Linked DNA regions of Arthrobacter crystallopoietes. The main gene of each other region encodes a partner of the protein of the gene in region 2 in a complex. Links are inferred from orthologs where the notes say so. Each region holds a gene or a part of one and is shown on either strand. Other genes may lie near its edges. The genes, in order: hisF and hisH.

Region 1 (8,487 bases), 220 kb from region 2 along the record:
GCAACGGCCTGCTCATTGGATGATTTCTCGGTGACGGTGGCGTGATTGCCCATTATCTAACTCCCTGAAGAAACGGTACTGACTATATTCTGCCATTGATTTTCGGCGAACCGACCAGTATGACTTTAGGCCCGCCCGGTCCCCTAGTCTGTGGGATCCGTGCCACGGCTGAGCTGGTCCCAGCTGTCGATCTCGTCGACAGGACCGCCCCGGTCGGACGGCGAACCGTCCGCCTGCCGTGCGGTAGCGCTGGTGTACTTCCTGTTGGCCTGCCAGCGGCGGCCGGCGAGTACCAGCCATACCGCGCAGGCGGCCATCAGGAGACCGGCCACCAGCGCCAGCACGGGAAACATCGTGGAAGAGATTTCCGCGGCCTGCCCAACCTGCCCGGTGGCCTCCCCAATGGCGGTTGATGCCGCAGCGGCCGGATCCGCGATGACCTGGTAGCTGGAGAGTGCGATGCCGGCTCCGGCCAACGCCAGCAGCACGGCAATGACAATCCTGGCAATCCGGCCGGCGATAGAAGCCGCCAGTGCCGCGGCCAGTCCCACCAACGCCAGCGCCGTGACCGCGATAGCGGCCTCGCTGCCGGCCACGCTAAGGTCCGGTGTCTGCACCGTGCTCTGCGGCAGCCTCACGTTGAGCCAGGTCTGGGTGGTGGCACCGAAGGCAGCCAGCGAGGCCAGAATGGAGGCCATCACTACGGTGCTCTTGCGCTGCCACCGCGACGGTGGCTTCACTTCGGTCCGCTCAGCCATCAGTTGCCTTCACCGGTTACGATGGCTGCCGGATCGGCGGCATGCAGCCGGGTGGCCAAGGTCACCGCGCGCAGCGGAGCCGCGGCCTTGTTCACAGATTCGATGGCTTCGGTGGCGGGATCCGAGTCCGCCACGATTCCGCCGCCCGACTGGACATAGGCCCGGCCATCGCGCAGCAGGGCGGAACGGATGGCAATAGCCATGTCCATGTCGCCGGCAAAGTCCAGATAGCCCACTACTCCGCCGTAGATGCCGCGGCGGTGCGGTTCGAGTTCGTCAAGCAGACGCAGTGCCCGCGGTTTCGGCGCGCCGGAGAGCGTGCCTGCCGGAAAAGTCGCGGCCAGCACGTCGTAAGCAGACTTATCGTCGGAGAGCCTGCCGACCACGGTGGAGACGAGGTGCATGATGTGGCTGAATTTCTCCACCTCCATGAACTGGCTGACATCCACGGTGCCCGGATCGCAGACCTTCGAGATATCGTTCCGCGCCAGGTCCACGAGCATCAGGTGCTCGGCGCGCTCTTTCAGGTCGGCGAGCAGCTCTTCGGCGAGCTCGCGGTCCTGTTCCACGGTTTTGCCGCGCGGACGGGATCCGGCGATCGGGTGGGTAATAACTTCGTCCCCGGTCACCGTAACCAGTGCCTCGGGCGAAGACCCGACGATGGAGTAGGCGTTGCCGTCGGCGTCTTCCAGGCTGAACAGGTACATGTAAGGGCTCGGATTGAGGTTGCGCAGCACCCGGTAGACGTCCAGTGCCGAGGCCGAACACTCCGTTTCAAACCGGCGCGAAATCACCACCTGGAAGACTTCGCCGTCGACAATCGCTTCCTTGCCCCGGTCCACAGCCGCCAGGTATTGCTCTTCCGCCCAGCTGTGCGTGACGGAGTCCATCAGCTCATCGGTCGACAGTGCGCTGTTCTCCAGTACGGAAATCTGCTGGACCAGCGGCTCATTGAGCTGGGCCAGCATCCGGCGGATGCGCTCAACCGCGTCGCGCCAGGCATCGTCCGCCCGCTCGTCGCTGCCATCGAAATTAATGGCGTTGGCGATCAGGGTGACAGTTCCTTCGGCGTTGTCGTGGACGGCCATGTCCGTGACCAGGCACATGGCCAGCTCCGGCAGCGGCAGGTCCTCTTCGGGCGGGCTGGTCAGCTTTTCCCAACGACGCACCGCTTCCCAACCCACGAAGCCCACTAGTCCGGACGTCAACGGCGGCAGCCCGTCAAAACGTTCGGTGCGCAGCGCCTCCACCGTCTGGCGCAGCGCCTCGACCGGGTTGCCGTCCAGCGGCACGCCGGCCGGCGGCTCCCCCAGCCAGTGCGCCTGGCCGTTCTTGCTGGTCAGCGTGGCCCTGGAATGGGTTCCGATGAACGAGTAGCGGGACCAGACCCCGCCCACTGCGGCGGACTCGAGCAGGAACGTTCCTGCCTGCCCGCCGCCGAGCTTGCGGTAAAGGGAGATGGGTGTCTGGTCATCAGCGAGCACCTTGAGGGAGATCGGGATAACCCGCCGGTCGCGGGCAAGGGAGCGGAACTCCTCCAGCGTGGGGCTGATGACACCAAGGTCCTGCATTACTGGTTTTCTTTCGCTAGCGGTTCTTCTTCTGTACGGTTTCCAACAACGACGTCGACACTGCGGCCATCGAAGCAGGTTCTGGTGCCTGTGTGGCAGGCTGCGCCGACCTGGTCGACCTGGATCAGCAGGGCGTCGCCGTCGCAGTCGAGCGCAACGGATTTTACCCATTGCACGTGCCCGGATGTATCGCCCTTGCGCCAATACTCCTGGCGTGACCGCGAATAGAACGTCACCCTCCCGGAAGAGATCGTACGGCGCAGCGCCTCGTCATCCATCCAGCCCAGCATCAGCACTTCGGAGGTGTCATGCTGCTGGATGATCGCGGCGACGAGGCCTGCGGCATCGCGCTTGAGCAGGTCTGCAACGGCGGAGGGCAGGGCTTCGCTGCCGGCGCCGGCCATGGATACGTTCTGGGATTCAGACTGGGAGGACATCCTTTCAAGTCTAGTGCTTCGGCAGTGGGCCGTTTGCCGCCCGCCAACGAGGCCACACAACGTTATGGGCGGCCCAAAAATGGCCGCTTCATGCTAGGTTCAGGATTGATGCATTTCGTTGACCCGTCCCGTGAAGTTCTGGCCGAGACTCTGCTGGCAGCCGGCCCGGACTCCGCCACGCTCTGTGAAGGCTGGCGGACTGCCGAACTGGCGGCGCATCTGTATCTGCGCGAACACCGGTTGACGGCCCAGCTGGGCATGGCCTTCAAGCCCCTGTCGAAGGTTTCGGACGAAGCCACCCGAAAGCTGGCGGACAAATCCCGCGGAACAGCGGGCTACAGCAAGTTGGTGAAGGCCTTCCGCGCCGGCCCGCCCCGGCTCTCGCCGCTGAAGCTCAAATCGGTGGATGCCGCCGCGAATCTTATCGAGTACTTTGTGCACACCGAAGACGTCCGGCGTGCCACCACGCGGTGGGCACCGCGCGCTTTGGATGAGGAATACTCCAACGCCTTGTGGGACGACCTGATCAAGCGGGCCGCCCTCCTGTACCGCGGGGTGGATCTGGGCATTGTCCTGGTGCGCCCCGATGGCCCCCGGCACGTTGCGAAGCGTGCCTCGGTGTCGGTAGCGATCGTCGGAGAGCCCGGAGAACTGCTCATGCATGCGCATGGCCGTACCCAGCACGCTCTCGTTACTTTCGAAGGCCAACCGGACGCCGTCGCACTGCTGCAGAGCGCCGAAATCGGTCTCTGACTCCGCACGCGTCCGGTCTCAGCGCACCGGGTAGCCTGCGGCGCGAATAGCGTTCTTCACCTGGGCGATGGCATCGTCGGGTCCGAAATGGAACACGGACGCGGCCAATACGGCATCGGCACCGGCCGCCACCGCCGGCGGAAAATGCTCGGGCTTGCCAGCGCCACCGGAGGCGATCAGCGGAACCTGCACCGCAGCACGCACGGTCCGGATCATCTCCAGGTCGAAGCCTTCTTTGGTGCCGTCGGCGTCGATGGAGTTCAGCAGGATCTCCCCTACCCCACGGTCGGCGGCTTCCTTAGCCCACTGCACTGCATCAATGCCCGTGCCTTGCCTGCCGCCGTGCGTCGTGACCTCGAAGCCGGAAGGTACCGAGGAATCAGCCGTCCGCCGGGCATCCAGCGACAACACCAGGACCTGCGAGCCGAAGTGGTTAGTAATCTCGTCGATGACCTCCGGGCGGACCACGGCTGCGGTGTTGATCGACGCCTTGTCGGCACCGAAGCGCAGCAATCTATCGACGTCGGCGACGCTGCGGACACCTCCGCCGACCGTCAGCGGGATGAAGACTTCCTCCGCGGTGCGCGCAACGACGTCGAACGTCGTCTCGCGGTTTCCGGAGGAGGCGGTCACGTCCAGAAAGGTCAGTTCGTCGGCTCCGGCACGGTCATAACGGTGTGCCAGTTCAACCGGATCCCCGGCGTCGCGCAGGCCTTCGAAATTGACGCCCTTGACCACCCTGCCGGCGTCGACATCGAGGCAGGGAATGACGCGGATTGCTACAGACACTTGCACTTCCCCGATCAGATGCGGCAGGCGTGGATGGTGCTGACCAGGATGGCGCGTGCGCCCAGGTCATACAGCTCATCCATGATCCGGTTGGTCTGTGTGCGGCTGACCATCGAGCGCACCGCGACCCACTCGGAGTCGCGCAGCGGGGAGACGGTGGGCGATTCCAGGCCCGGTGTCAGGGCAGCAGCCTGCTCCACCAGTTCCTTGCGGATGTCATAGTCCATCATCACGAACTCGCGGGCGACAATGACGCCGCGGAGCCTGCGGATCAGGACCTCCAGGCCCGTGGGCACCTCGCCCCTGCGGCCGATGAGAACGGCCTCGGAGCGGAGGATGGGTTCGCCGAAGATCTCCATCCCGGCGGCCTTGAGCGTGCTCCCGGTTTCCACAACATCCGCGATCGCGTCGGCGACCCCCAGGCGCACCGAGGACTCCACGGCGCCGTCCAGCCGGACTACCTTGGCATCCACGCCACGCTCGGTCAGGTAGCTTTGCAGCAGTCCGTCGTAGCTGGTGGCCAGGCGCCTGCCGTGCAGCTGCTGGACGTCGGAGAACTCACCAACCGGGCCGGCGAACCGGAACGTTGAGGCGGCGAAGCCAAGGCTCAGGAGCTCTTCGGCTTCCACCTGTGCATCGAGGAAAAGGTCGCGGCCGGTGATCCCGACGTCCAGCGTGCCCTTGCCCACGTAGACGGCAATATCGCGCGGGCGGAGGAAGAAGAATTCGACGTCGTTGTCCGGATCCATCATGACCAGCTCACGGCTGTCACGACGCTGCCGGTATCCGGCCTCGGTGAGCATCGCGGACGCGGCTTCGGACAGGGAACCTTTGTTGGGGACGGCTACGCGTAGCATGAAGATGACTTTCTGCAGAGGATCGGTTGGCCGTACGACGGCCGGTTTTGGGGAAACTGCCCCGGGCAGGCTTGGCGGAACACCTCTGGCGGCGTCCCGCTACAGATGCTTGTATACGTCTGCCAGGGTCAGGCCTTTGGCGATCATCAGGACCTGCAGGTGGTAGAGCAACTGGGAAATTTCTTCCGCCGCCGCTTCATCCGACTCGTACTCCGCAGCCATCCATACTTCGGCCGCCTCTTCCACAACCTTCTTCCCGATGCCATGGATACCAGAGTCCAGTTCGGCTACGGTACCCGAGCCCTCCGGGCGCGTCTGCGCTTTCTCGCTCAGCTCGGCAAAAAGGGATTCGAAGGATTTCACGCTCCCAAGATTACGCCAGCACATGGCCCGGGCCGCAAACCGGCCCGGGCTATGTGACGAATCCCCTTGTCCGAGGCCTTTAGACTCCGAGCTGGCGCAAGGTGGCAGCCGTCGCCAATGCGGCCGTAACAGCCTCGTGGCCCTTGTCCTCGTTTGAGCCCTCAAGCCCGGCGCGGTCAAGACCCTGCTGCTCCGTATCGCACGTCAGGACCCCGAATCCTACGGGTGTCCCGGTATTGACACTGACGTCGGTCAGCCCCTCGGTGGCTGCCTGGCAGACGTACTCGAAGTGCGGTGTTCCACCACGAATAACGACGCCGAGGGCCACCACCGCGTCATAGTGCGGTGCCAGCCGCGCCGCTGCCACCGGCAACTCGAAGCTGCCGGGAACTCTAACCAGCGCGGGCTCGGCGATGCCGGCTTCCTTGGCTGCCCGCAGGGCGCCGTCGATCAGGCCGTCCATGATCTGCGTATGCCAGCTGGCTGCGACGATGGCCAGCTTCAGTTCGCCCGCATTGCCGTTCAGTTCGGCGACGTCGATAACCGGTGCTCCGTGTCCGCTCATTTTTTACTCTCTGCTTTCTGTGAATGTTCGTACCCAGCCGGGGTTGGCGGCGGGTTCATCTTCAGTACTGGGAAGGTGCCGCTGTTATCAGCTTTGGTGGACCGGGTGGTCTTCAAGCAAGGCCAGCCGATGATCCATTCGGTCCCGTTTGGTCTGCAGATAGCGCAGGTTCTGCTCGCGGGATGGCACCTCGGAGGAGATCATTTCCACGACGCTGATCCCATAGCCGGAGAGCGTACTGCTCTTGGCCGGGTTATTGCTCAGGAGCCGGATGGTGTCCAGCCCCATGGTGTGCAGGATCGACGCCGCGGCTGAATAGTCGCGCGCATCCACCGGCAGACCCAGCTGTTCATTGGCCTCAACTGTGTCCGCGCCGTCCTCCTGCAAGGCGTATGCACGGATCTTGTTTGCCAGTCCGATACCGCGCCCCTCTTGGCCGCGCAGGTACAACACGGTGCCGCCCTGTTCGGCGATCAAAGCCAGAGCCTGGTCCAGCTGCTCACCGCAGTCGCAGCGGAAGGAAGCAAAGACATCCCCTGTCAGGCACTCCGAATGGAGCCGAACCAGCGGAGCCGTGTCGGGGCGCACCGGCGAAGTGATGCTCAGATGCTCCACCCCCGTGGCACTGTCCGTCCATGCTCGTGCCGTGAAATAGCCAAAAGCCGTGGGCAACTGCACGGCCGGACCGCCGGTCACGTGCGCCGGGGAGGCCGGCGGAACCGACACCGCGGCCGGCGATGGGTCGTTTCTGGTGGTCACTGGTGCGCCTCCTGTCCGGCGGATTCACGTGTCTGGAGCGACTGCGTACTCTGTGGGCCTGTTCCTTCGGCCGCGATGAACCGGACAAGGTCCTCGATGGATACCAGCGGGCAACCGTGCTCATTGGCAAAGTCGCGCAGCGCGGGCAGCCGCATCATTTCCCCGTCATCGTGCACGAGCTCTGCGATCACGCCTACGGGCGACCGGCCACCGAGCCGGCAGAGATCGACGGCAGCTTCGGTGTGCCCGCGGCGCGCCAGGACGCCACCGTCGACAGCCCGGAGCGGGAAGATATGGCCCGGCCTGTTCAACTGGCTGGCAGTACTCAGCTCGGACGCCAGCACCTGCGCCGTTCGTGCACGGTCGGTGGAGCTGATGCCGGTGGTAACTCCGGTGGCCGCATCGCAGGAAACCGTGTAGGCGGTGCCCTTTGCGTCCTGGTTGACTTCAACCATCGGCGGAAGGCCAAGCTCATCAGCGCGGCTGCCCGTCATCGGGACACAGATCACTCCCGAGGTGTATCGGACCGTCCAGCCCATCAGTGCAGGTGTGGAGGCGTCCGCCGCGAATATGATGTCGCCTTCGTTCTCCCGGTCTTCGTCGTCGACCACCACAACCGGCCGACCGGCAGCGATGGCGCTGATGGCTTGCTCAACGGCGTCGAGCCGGATCCGGGGTTCCACTGCCGCGCTCATGAATGTGCTCCTGCTACGTGGCGGGCTGCTGCCTTGTCCGCTTGGGAGAAGGCCAGCAACCGCTCGGCGTACTTGGCGAGCACATCTACCTCGAGGTTGACCTTGTCGCCAGCGGCCTTGGCACCCAGATTCGTTTCGGCCAGGGTGGTGGGAATCAGCCCCACCTCAAAATAGGCGTCCTCGGCGTCGACCGGGCTGACCGTCGTTACGGTCAGGGACACACCGTCAATCGCGATGGAACCCTTTTCGGCAATGTAGCGGGCGAGCTGGAGGGGGACGCTGAAACGCAACCGCTCCCAGTCGCCCATATTTTCGCGTTCGAGCAGTGCGCCGACACCGTCCACGTGTCCCTGGACCACATGTCCATCCATACGCCCTCCGGCAGGAACGCACCGCTCGAGATTCACGCTGGCGCCGGCTTTGAGCTCACCAGTGGTGGTCCGGGTCAGCGTCTCCCCCATAACGTCGACGCTGACAACGCCCGGCTTGGATTCCACGGCGGTCAGGCAAACGCCATTGACGGCCAGGGACCCGCCGAGTTCAAGGTCCGCGATCGCTTCCCCTGCCTTGATGGTCAGGACAGCACTGTCCTTCGCCGGGTTCAGGACCAGCGATTCCACGCTGCCCTGCTCCGTGATGATTCCGGTAAACATTAGAGGCCTTTCCTGCCGCTTGGGATGCCGAGCGGCATCGGTTCCAGATGAAGGCGCAGATCTGCGCCAAGATTTGAGGTGCGGCCGCCGCCGCTGTTGTCCCAACGCCACTGAGAGGCCTCAGCTAACGTCCGGATGCCTAAGTCGCCCGTGGACCGGGTCCCATCGCCCAGGAGCATGGGCGCCAGATAGAGAACCAGTTCGTCGACGAGGTCCGCCTGAAGGAAGGCTCCCGCCACCGCTGCACCGCCTTCGACCATGGCGTGCGCGACTCCCCGCCCCGCCAG
Region 2 (8,521 bases):
CTCTTCGGGCAACAGATCACCCAAGCTCTGGGTCATCGGAGCCTGATCCGAGGAAACGTCTACGCGCTCCTTCTTGGCTTCGTTGGCTGCCTTTGCTTCGGCTTTCTGGGCTGCCCGACGTGCTTCTGCCTTGGCTTCAGCCTTGTTCTTAAGCGGGCCGATAACCATCACCATGTTGCGGCCGTCAATGCGAGGGCTGGATTCGACCAAACCGACCTCGGCAACATCATCAGCGAACTTCTGGAGCAGGCGAATGCCCATCTCCGGGCGCTGCTGCTCTCGGCCACGGAACTGGATCATGGCCTTGACCTTGTCCCCGGCGCCGAGGAAACGCAGAGCGTGACCACGCTTGGTTTCGTAGTCATGCTTGTCAATCTTCAGTCGGAAACGGATCTCCTTGAGTACCGTATTCGTCTGGTTCTTGCGCGCTTCACGGGCCTTGACTGCAGCTTCGTACTTATACTTGCCAAAATCCATGAGCTTGCACACCGGAGGCTTGGCCTGCGGTGCGACCTCAACAAGATCCAGATCCGACTCGGAGGCCAGACGCAGGGCGTCCTCAATACGGACAATACCGACTTGTTCTCCAGCCGGTCCTACCAACCGCACCTCAGGGACGCGGATCCGATCATTGATTCGTGGCTCGCTAATGTGTTGCTCCTGTTGTTCTGGTAACGAGTACCGCCTGCAATAAAAGAAGGCCTCCCATTGCACGCGCAATCGAAGGCCTCAAACGTCGGCTGCGAAACGACACCGCATGACGGGCGCTTCCTGTTCATTCCTGCTGTCCGACAGGACCGCCAAAATGAACATGCCGACCAGGAACCCGGCAGCTCTGGAATATCCATGCCAACAGGTGGGAGAGGTCTCCGCTTGCATATTGATTCGGGTTGCTTCCGCCGGCCTGTAATGCCGTGTGCTTTTGGGCACGAAAATAACTTGAATCAATCGGTCTGTGACAAGCTTACCAGTATGAGCACGCCAGATAACAATCCTGCCCCCGCAACAGACCACCGCCATAGTTTTGAATCCGCCGATGGTTCCGGCCCCCGGGCCAGCACTCAGGAGCAGGAAGTCCTGACCCAGATGCGCGACATCGCCGAAGTTCCGGCGGTAGAGGTCATCACCACCGCCGCCGTCCACCTGATGAGCGCCGCAGCCGTCAAGTGCGGCTTGGCCGCCGGCGACGATGCCGAAGAGCTCAAAGATCTGGACGAGGCGCGGAAACTGATTACGGCCTTGGCTGGCTTCGTGACCGCTGCCGCACCGGAGATTGGCAGTCAGCATGCCGGTCCGTTGCGCGATGGGCTGCGTTCCCTGCAGCTGGCATTCCGCGAAGCATCGACGATTCAGGACGAACCGGGCAAGGGCCCGGGCGAAAAGTACACGGGTCCGGTCAGCTAAGTCCGTCCCGCCTATATCAAGTTCGACGCCGGAGTCTCGCTCCGGCGTCGAGCTTTTATTATCGGGTGAAGCTGATCTCCAAGGAGTCCACCCGCTCCATAAAGTCCGGGTCGCCCCCCAGCCTCCGTTGCAAACGTGCGGCCAAGGCCTGCAGTTCCGTCCGCCCAAGCCCCTCACGAACCTTGAGCACGAGGCGCAGCTCAGGACCGGCTCCGCCACCGGCAACAATCTTGCCGGTGGCGGTTTTTGCCCCGATTCCACCACCAGGTGCCAGACCGACACTGCTGATATCGGCCTCCATCGCGACTGCCTGCGAAACGATCCCAGTCAACCGTTCGTCTTCGTAAGACGGCACCCATTCCTGCTGTTTGGCCAGCGCCCACATGCCGGGCCGGCGGACAACGAAAGTAAGTTCAGCACCAGGATCAACAACAAGCAGTTCCGCCTTCTCGGCGACCGCGGAAAGTGCGGCACGTGCAGCGTAGACAGCCACGGGCCGCGCTTCCGGATGCCAGGCTTCCAGGGCGGCGATGGAGGTAAACACGGGTAACGCTCGTCGACCATCCGGAGCCTGCACCGTCACGAGCGCCATGTCCGCCTGTTTGTCGGCAGACAGTCCGTGGACACCGGCTTCTTCCTCAGCCAACTGCGCGACAATCGGCACAAAGACCCGCGCCGTCGCCAGGGCGCGGACAACATCGGCTTCACCACCGGTGCCGCCGATGAGCGCGGACAATGCTTCGGTGTAGGCAGCATCGGCGGTGCCGTCGTCCTGGTCGAAATTGTGCAGTGGATTACCCTGGCCGCTCAGGTCCCGTCCTTCCCAGGCCTGTCCGGCGGAGTCAGTGCTTCCGCCGGCGCCTGCCAGCGCCGCCGCTATGTGTCCGGGAAGCTCTCGCTTTTCCACTTGGGTCAGCGACGGCCGGCAGTATCCAGGGCCTGCGGCAAGGTAAAGGCACCAGCGTAGAGTGCTTTACCCACAATCGCACCTTCAACACCGAGCGGCACCAAGGCACGCAGGGCCACAAGATCATCGAGACTCGAAATTCCGCCGGAGGCAACGACCGGCTTGTCCGTACGGGCGGCTACTTCCTGCAGCAGTTCGATGTTCGGGCCCTTGAGGGTACCGTCTTTGGTCACGTCGGTAACAACATAACGTGCGCAGCCGGCATCCTCCAGTCGAGCCAGCACCTCCCACAGATCGCCGCCCTCCTTGGTCCACCCGCGCGCTGCCAACGTCGTGCCCCGCACATCAAGCCCGACGGCGATGGCGTCACCGAATCGATCGATAGCCCGGGCGGTCCACTCAGGATTCTCCAGGGCTGCTGTGCCGAGATTCACCCGGGCTGCCCCGAGTTCCAGCGCCCGCTCCAAGGAGGCGTCATCTCGGATGCCTCCAGAAAGCTCAACCTTGATGGAGAGTTCCTTGACGACGCGCTGGAGTAATTCGGAGTTCGAACCGCGGCCGAAGGCTGCGTCCAGATCTACCAGATGGACCCACTCAGCGCCGTCGTTCTGCCAAGCCATTGCAGCGTCCAATGGATCGCCGTAGCTGGTTTCGCTGCCGGCCTCGCCCTGAACGAGGCGGACGGCCTGGCCGTCGGCAACGTCCACTGCGGGTAACAGTTCCAGAATCGGGGCGTTGTCAGTAGTCATTCGGTATATCTGCTTTCTGGGTTGGTTGGAAAGTTCTACTCGGACGGGCCGAGTGTGAGCAGGTAAGCGGCTAGCAGTGACATTCCGGCTAAGACCCAGAAGCTAATGACAATAGCCTTAGGAGCTTTCTGGCTGCGGAAGGATAAGGCGCCGCCAATAAGCAGTCCGGCGACCCCCATGAGCACGATGCTCCACATATCTAGCCCAGCGTCCGGAGCCAGTTCCGCAGCAGCTCCGCTCCGGCATCGCCTGACTTTTCCGGGTGGAACTGCGTGGCGCAAAGCGGGCCGTTTTCAACAGCGGAGATGAACCTTCCTCCGTGTTCGGACCAAGTCACCTGCGGCGGGGTCATGGCCGGCTGGGACACATCGAAGTCCCAGCGCTGCACTCCATAGGAGTGGACGAAATAGAAGCGCTCATCCTCAATGCCGGCAAACAGGCGGCTGCCTTCCGGGGGCTCAACCGTGTTCCAGCCCATGTGCGGTACAACATCGGCAGCAAGACGCTCCACCGTTCCTGGCCACTCCCCCATACCCGGGGTACTGACGCCGTGTTCAACACCCTCCTCAAACAGCACCTGGAGACCGACGCAGATGCCAAGAACCGGCCTGCCTCCGGCAACGCGGCGCCCTATCCAGCGCAACGCATCCACCTTCTTCAACTGCTCCATGACAGCGGCGAAAGCGCCGACGCCGGGAACCAGCAGGCCATCCGCATTGAGAACGTCCTCGGAGGCATGACTCAGCGTTACTTCCGCCCCGACATGCTCAAGCGCGCGCACGGCGGACCGGACGTTGCCGGATCCATAGTCGAGGACGGTGATTTTTGGGGCTGATTTCACAAGGCCCCCTTCGTGGAGGGAATACCTTCCACCCGCGGGTCAGGTTCGATAGCAGCACGCAACGCCCGCGCAAAAGCCTTGAACTGCGCCTCAACAATGTGGTGCGGGTCCCTGCCGCCCAAGACCCGCATATGCAGGCAAATTTGTGCATGCAGGGTGACGGCCTCGAAGACGTGCCGCGTCAGCGAACCCGTGAAGTGACCGCCAATCAGGTGGTACTCCTGGCCGGCAGGTTCCCCGTCGTGCACCAGATAAGGGCGTCCGGAAATGTCTACCACAGCGTTGGCAAGGGCTTCATCCAGCGGAACCGTGGCCTCGCCGAACCGCCTGATTCCTGCCTTGTTGCCGAGGGCACTCTTAAGGACCTCCCCCAGGGTGATTGCGACGTCTTCAACGGTGTGGTGGACGTCGATATGGGTATCCCCGGATGCCTTCACCGTCAGATCCATCAGCGAGTGCTTAGCCAGCGCCGTGAGCATATGGTCATAGAACGGCACAGTCGTGCTGATATCGGATTGGCCCGTGCCATCGAGGTTCAGTTCCACCAGGACGGAAGATTCACTTGTAGTGCGTTCAAGGCGCGCGGTGCGTCCGGTGGCAATATCCACGGTCATTGGAGTCCTTTGAAGAAATTCGATTTGGCTGTCCACGAAGACGTGCGCCTCTTATACCAGTCTAGGAGAAATCGCTCAGACAAGCTCACGCAGGCGGTTCAGGAACGCAGTGGTCTCCGCCTCAGTGCCGGCAGTAACCCGAAGATGGCCCGGTATCCCCACATCACGGATGAGCACCCCTGCGTCGAGCAAACCCTGCCACACTGCATGCGGATTGCCTACTCCCCCGAAGAATACGAAATTCGAATCCGAGGGCGCGGGACGCAGACCCATATTCGTGAGTTCGGACACGATCCTGTCACGCTGGCCCTTGATGTCTTCGACATTGGCCAACAGCGCATCCGCATGATCCAGGGCTGCAACGGCAGTTGCCTGGGTGATGGCGGACAGGTGGTACGGCAGGCGGACCAAGCGCAAGGCATTCGTCACTTCGGGTGCAGCGGCCAGATAGCCGACACGTGCCCCTGCCAAAGCGAACGCTTTACTCATGGTTCGCGAAACAATCAGACGCTCCCTGCCCTGAAGCAATTCCAAAGCGCTGGGGGTGCCGGAGTGGGCAAACTCGGCATATGCCTCGTCCACAATGACCATGGTGTTGTATTCGGCACCCGCCTCGTACACAGCTTCTACAACATCCAGGCCAAGAGCCGTCCCTGTCGGATTGTTGGGAGAACAAAGAATGACGATGTTTGCAGCTGATTCCTTGACTGCCCGCGCGGCTGCCTCGGCCGTCAAACTGAAGTCGGCGGAGCGGGCGCCGGTTACGTATTCAGTGTCGGTTCCGCTTGCCAGCAACGGGTACATCGAATAAGTAGGGGGGAAGCTGAGTAAGCGGCGGCCTGGACCGCCAAAAGCCTGCAGAATCTGCTGGAGGACTTCGTTCGAACCGTTGGCAGCCCAAATGTTTTCTTCCGTCAGCCCATGGCCCAGGTAACGAGCTAACGATTGACGCAGCTGTGTAAATTCGCGGTCCGGGTAACGGTTCAGCCCCAACGCTGCCGCATCTACGGCAGCCGCAATAGCTTTGTGAACACTATCGGGAAGTGGATGGGTGTTCTCGTTAACATTCAGCAGCACCGGCACATGCAGCTGGGGGGCGCCGTATGGTTCCAAGCCTCGGAGGTTTTCCCTGAGAGGCAGGCGATTCAGTCGTTCTAGCTGGTCACTCACCGATCAAGCTTAAGCTCCGGCCGGCCCGGGGCAGGAATCGGGCCAGCCGGAGGGTCTCATATTACGGCCGCTGGCCGATACCGCTGATGGGAACATGGAGTTGCTGTCCGGCGTGCACGATGGAGCCCGGGAGGTTGTTCAATTGGGAAATCTCGGCAATCACATCATGTGGATTCCGCTCCGGTGCAACGGCACTGGCGACTTCCCACAAGGTCTGCCCGGAGCCGACCGTGACAGTAATGGTCTCGCCGGCTCCTAGGCCGTTGCTGGTGGAGGCCATTGCGGGAGCAGTAAAGAAACCGATCAGCGTCAGCAGAGCAGCGGCCGACAAGATAAGCGGAAGGCCGATCAGCAGCAGACGGCCGCGGCGAGTGAGCTGGAGTGGTTGCGCGCTGCGCGGTACGGCAGGCAACTGCGGTGCGAGCTGTGCAGACATGTTGACACCTTTCCCGATCTTCGAACGCTGATGTCCGAGATCATCCAATTCGAATTTACGTTCGAATCCTTCTTCACCAGTTTTAGCACTTATGATCGAACATTGTCGAGACTCACTAGAACAAATGTTTGAAAGTTCCCCGCGACTCCCCTAGCGTTAAAACCAAAGGTGGCCGTACATGCAGTGCATCAGCTGCCACTGACAAAATAAGCTTCCGGTTCGAATTCAGGCGGCACTGCTGAATCGGACCGGACGGAGAAACCGGAGTCCGGGCCATGTCGAAGAACGTTTCCAAAGCAGCTGCCACAGCAGACAGCAGACAGGCAAAGCCGCCTCGGGCTGCAGGGAAGTCCAAGGGCCTGACTGCGCGCCAAAAGAAAATCCTTGAAACCATCCAAGCGTCTGTAAGTGCTAATGGTTATCCGCCGTCTATGAGGGAAATCGGTGACACAGTCGGACTGGCAAGCCTGTCCAGCGTGACCCACCAGCTGATACAACTCGAAAAGATGGGTTACATCCGTCGTGACCCCAAGCGTCCCCGCGCCATGGAGGTGCTGACTCCGCTGTCCATTGAGGACGGCGGTGTCCAGACAGCCGGGGTGGAACAACTAGACGCTGTCCGAAGTATCAACGGTTCCACCATTTCAGAACTCGGCGGTGCGTCGGATACGGCCATGGTTCCCCTCGTCGGTCGCATCGCTGCCGGCGGCCCCATCCTGGCGGACCAGGTCGTCGAGGACGTTATGCCCCTTCCGAGACAATTGGTTGGCCATGGCGAACTGTTCATGCTTAGGGTCTCCGGGGATTCCATGATCGACGCAGCCATCTGTGATGGCGATTGGGTTGTCGTACGGCGGCAGCAAAGCGCCAACAACGGAGATATTGTTGCAGCCCTGCTCAACGACGAGGCAACTGTAAAGACATTCCGGCAGCGGGACGGCCACACATGGTTGCTGCCACAAAATACCCAATACGAACCGATCCTTGGCGACCATGCAACGGTCATGGGCAAAGTGGTTTCAGTGATGCGCACTCTATAGACGGATGCATTTCGCCAAGGATGTCCCGGCGCGCGACCGCGTGCCAGGGATTTTCACACCGGATGCGGCGCCGCACCCTTATGATCCTTGCACTGACGTCCGTCTCTTCGGCCGGGCCGGATCATAAGGGCCGGTGTCTTCTGCGTCACGATTACTGTGGGTGGCCGTCGCCGCGCCCCATGGCCTTCCTGGTAGGGGTGTGACGACAGGGCCATCCGTCAAGCCTGGGAGCTCCCCGCTATGATCCAGCATGCCGCCCGGAGTCTGTAGTCGCGCGGTAATATCATGGGCCTCGTTTGGCGGAAGTGCGGATCAGCCCGGCTGACGGGCTGAGAGCCGTTCCAAAATCTGCAGCGCCACGCTCCGGTCCTTAGTCGACCAGAATGGTGGCAAAGCAGACCGGAGGAAACCACCATAACGGGCATTCGCCAAACGGGAATCCAGTACCGCGACCATGCCGCGATCACCTGCGGCGCGAATAAGGCGCCCAGCTCCCTGAGCCAGTCGGACTGCGGCGTGGGTAGCGGAGATTGCCATAAAACCGTTGCCGCCGGCTTGCGCCACGGAACGGGTCCTCGCTGTCATGAGCGGGTCATCGGGACGTGGAAACGGAATCCGGTCAATGACGACCAACCTGCAGGCGTCTCCGGGTACGTCCACACCCTGCCAAAGTGTCATCGTCCCAAACAAGCAGGTATCCGGTTCCGCCGCAAACTGCTTAACCAAGGCAGCGATCGACGACTCGCCCTGGCACAGGATTTCATTGCTGATCCGCCGTCGCATTTCGGCGGCCGCTTCCTCAGCTGCCCGCCGGGAAGAGAACAGACACAATGCTCCGCCTCCTGAGGCCTTCAGCAGTGCTTCCAGTTCATCCAGTTGCTCCGTGCTGGTTCCGCGTTCAGGCTTCGGCAAATGCGAAGCCACATACAGCACTCCCTGCTTCGGATAGTCGAACGGGCTTCCAACATCCGCGCTCGAGTACGCCGGTGCACCAGCCCCCATCAGTCCCAACGATCCGGCTACCGCATCAAATGCGTTTCCGATGGCCAACGTCGCCGAAGTCAGAACCACAGTGTGGCCGTCGAACAAGCCCTCACGCAGCCGGGAGGCGACGGACAGGGGTGCCACGTTGACTGTTGCGGGCTGGGTATCGTCCTCTGCCGCGAAATCGGTTCCGGACGCGAAATTGCTAGGCCTGGTAATCCACACGACTTCCCGGGCCTGGGCTGCCGAGAGTATCCGGTCGCAGACTTCCAGCACGACAGTCAGCCTGGAGCGGGCCATCTGCCGCCCACCGTCCGCACTGTTCGATGTGTCCGATTTGGAGTCGGAAAGTGCGACCCGGCAAGCCTCACGCAAC

The links.
Region 1: the proteins of hisH (region 2) and hisF are in contact, whole or in part, in a crystal structure (PDB 6RU0), measured with the Thermotoga maritima proteins. The link is inferred for Arthrobacter crystallopoietes from one-to-one orthologs. Residues at the interface, in WP_004080484.1 of Thermotoga maritima: Asn15, Arg18, Arg22, Arg117, Leu118, Pro119, His120, Met121, Gly122, Trp123, Asn124, Asn134, Gly135, Tyr136, Tyr138, Val140, Tyr158, Glu180, Lys181, Ser182, Ser183, Lys184, Ile185; in WP_004080486.1 of Thermotoga maritima: Met1, Leu2, Ala3, Arg5, Ser40, Glu41, Asp45, Glu46, Ala70, Glu71, Ile73, Asp74, Ile75, Pro76, Phe77, Asp98, Lys99, Ser122, Gln123, Glu161, Thr195, Leu196, Asn247, Arg249, Glu251.

The regions. Positions count from the first base shown.
Region 1 is NZ_CP072014.1:3,064,106-3,072,592, reverse strand. What follows is about bases 2,424-5,250. They hold hisF (imidazole glycerol phosphate synthase subunit HisF), read right to left. Parts: upstream 4,309-5,250; coding sequence 3,538-4,308; downstream 2,424-3,537. Other genes in these bases: hisG (ATP phosphoribosyltransferase), read right to left, coding at 4,323-5,165; J5251_RS14075 (TIGR03085 family metal-binding protein), read left to right, coding at 2,875-3,519; hisI (phosphoribosyl-AMP cyclohydrolase), read right to left, coding at 2,424-2,733. Also shown: J5251_RS14095 (HGxxPAAW family protein), read right to left, coding at 1-53; J5251_RS14090 (Trp biosynthesis-associated membrane protein), read right to left, coding at 144-758; J5251_RS14085 (anthranilate synthase component I), read right to left, coding at 758-2,329; more of hisI, read right to left, coding at 2,329-2,423; J5251_RS14060 (phosphoribosyl-ATP diphosphatase), read right to left, coding at 5,265-5,528; ribH (6,7-dimethyl-8-ribityllumazine synthase), read right to left, coding at 5,608-6,093; ribA (GTP cyclohydrolase II), read right to left, coding at 6,181-6,852; ribB (3,4-dihydroxy-2-butanone-4-phosphate synthase), read right to left, coding at 6,849-7,547; J5251_RS14040 (riboflavin synthase), read right to left, coding at 7,544-8,200; bifunctional diaminohydroxyphosphoribosylaminopyrimidine deaminase/5-amino-6-(5-phosphoribosylamino)uracil reductase RibD, read right to left, coding at 8,200-8,487.
Region 2 is NZ_CP072014.1:2,838,985-2,847,505, reverse strand. The notes cover bases 2,081-4,941. They hold hisH (imidazole glycerol phosphate synthase subunit HisH), read right to left. Parts: upstream 3,902-4,941; coding sequence 3,260-3,901; downstream 2,081-3,259. Other genes in these bases: J5251_RS13070 (histidinol-phosphate transaminase), read right to left, coding at 4,591-4,941; hisB (imidazoleglycerol-phosphate dehydratase HisB), read right to left, coding at 3,898-4,515; priA (bifunctional 1-(5-phosphoribosyl)-5-((5-phosphoribosylamino)methylideneamino)imidazole-4-carboxamide isomerase/phosphoribosylanthranilate isomerase PriA), read right to left, coding at 2,317-3,060; J5251_RS13090 (SseB family protein), read right to left, coding at 2,081-2,311. Outside these bases: infC (translation initiation factor IF-3), read right to left, coding at 1-609; J5251_RS13095 (DUF1844 domain-containing protein), read left to right, coding at 973-1,404; more of J5251_RS13090, read right to left, coding at 1,463-2,080; more of J5251_RS13070, read right to left, coding at 4,942-5,685; J5251_RS13065 (LysM peptidoglycan-binding domain-containing protein), read right to left, coding at 5,747-6,121; transcriptional repressor LexA, read left to right, coding at 6,397-7,161; J5251_RS13055 (ATP-dependent DNA helicase), read right to left, coding at 7,474-8,521. UniProt on the Escherichia coli protein: IGPS catalyzes the conversion of PRFAR and glutamine to IGP, AICAR and glutamate. The HisH subunit catalyzes the hydrolysis of glutamine to glutamate and ammonia as part of the synthesis of IGP and AICAR.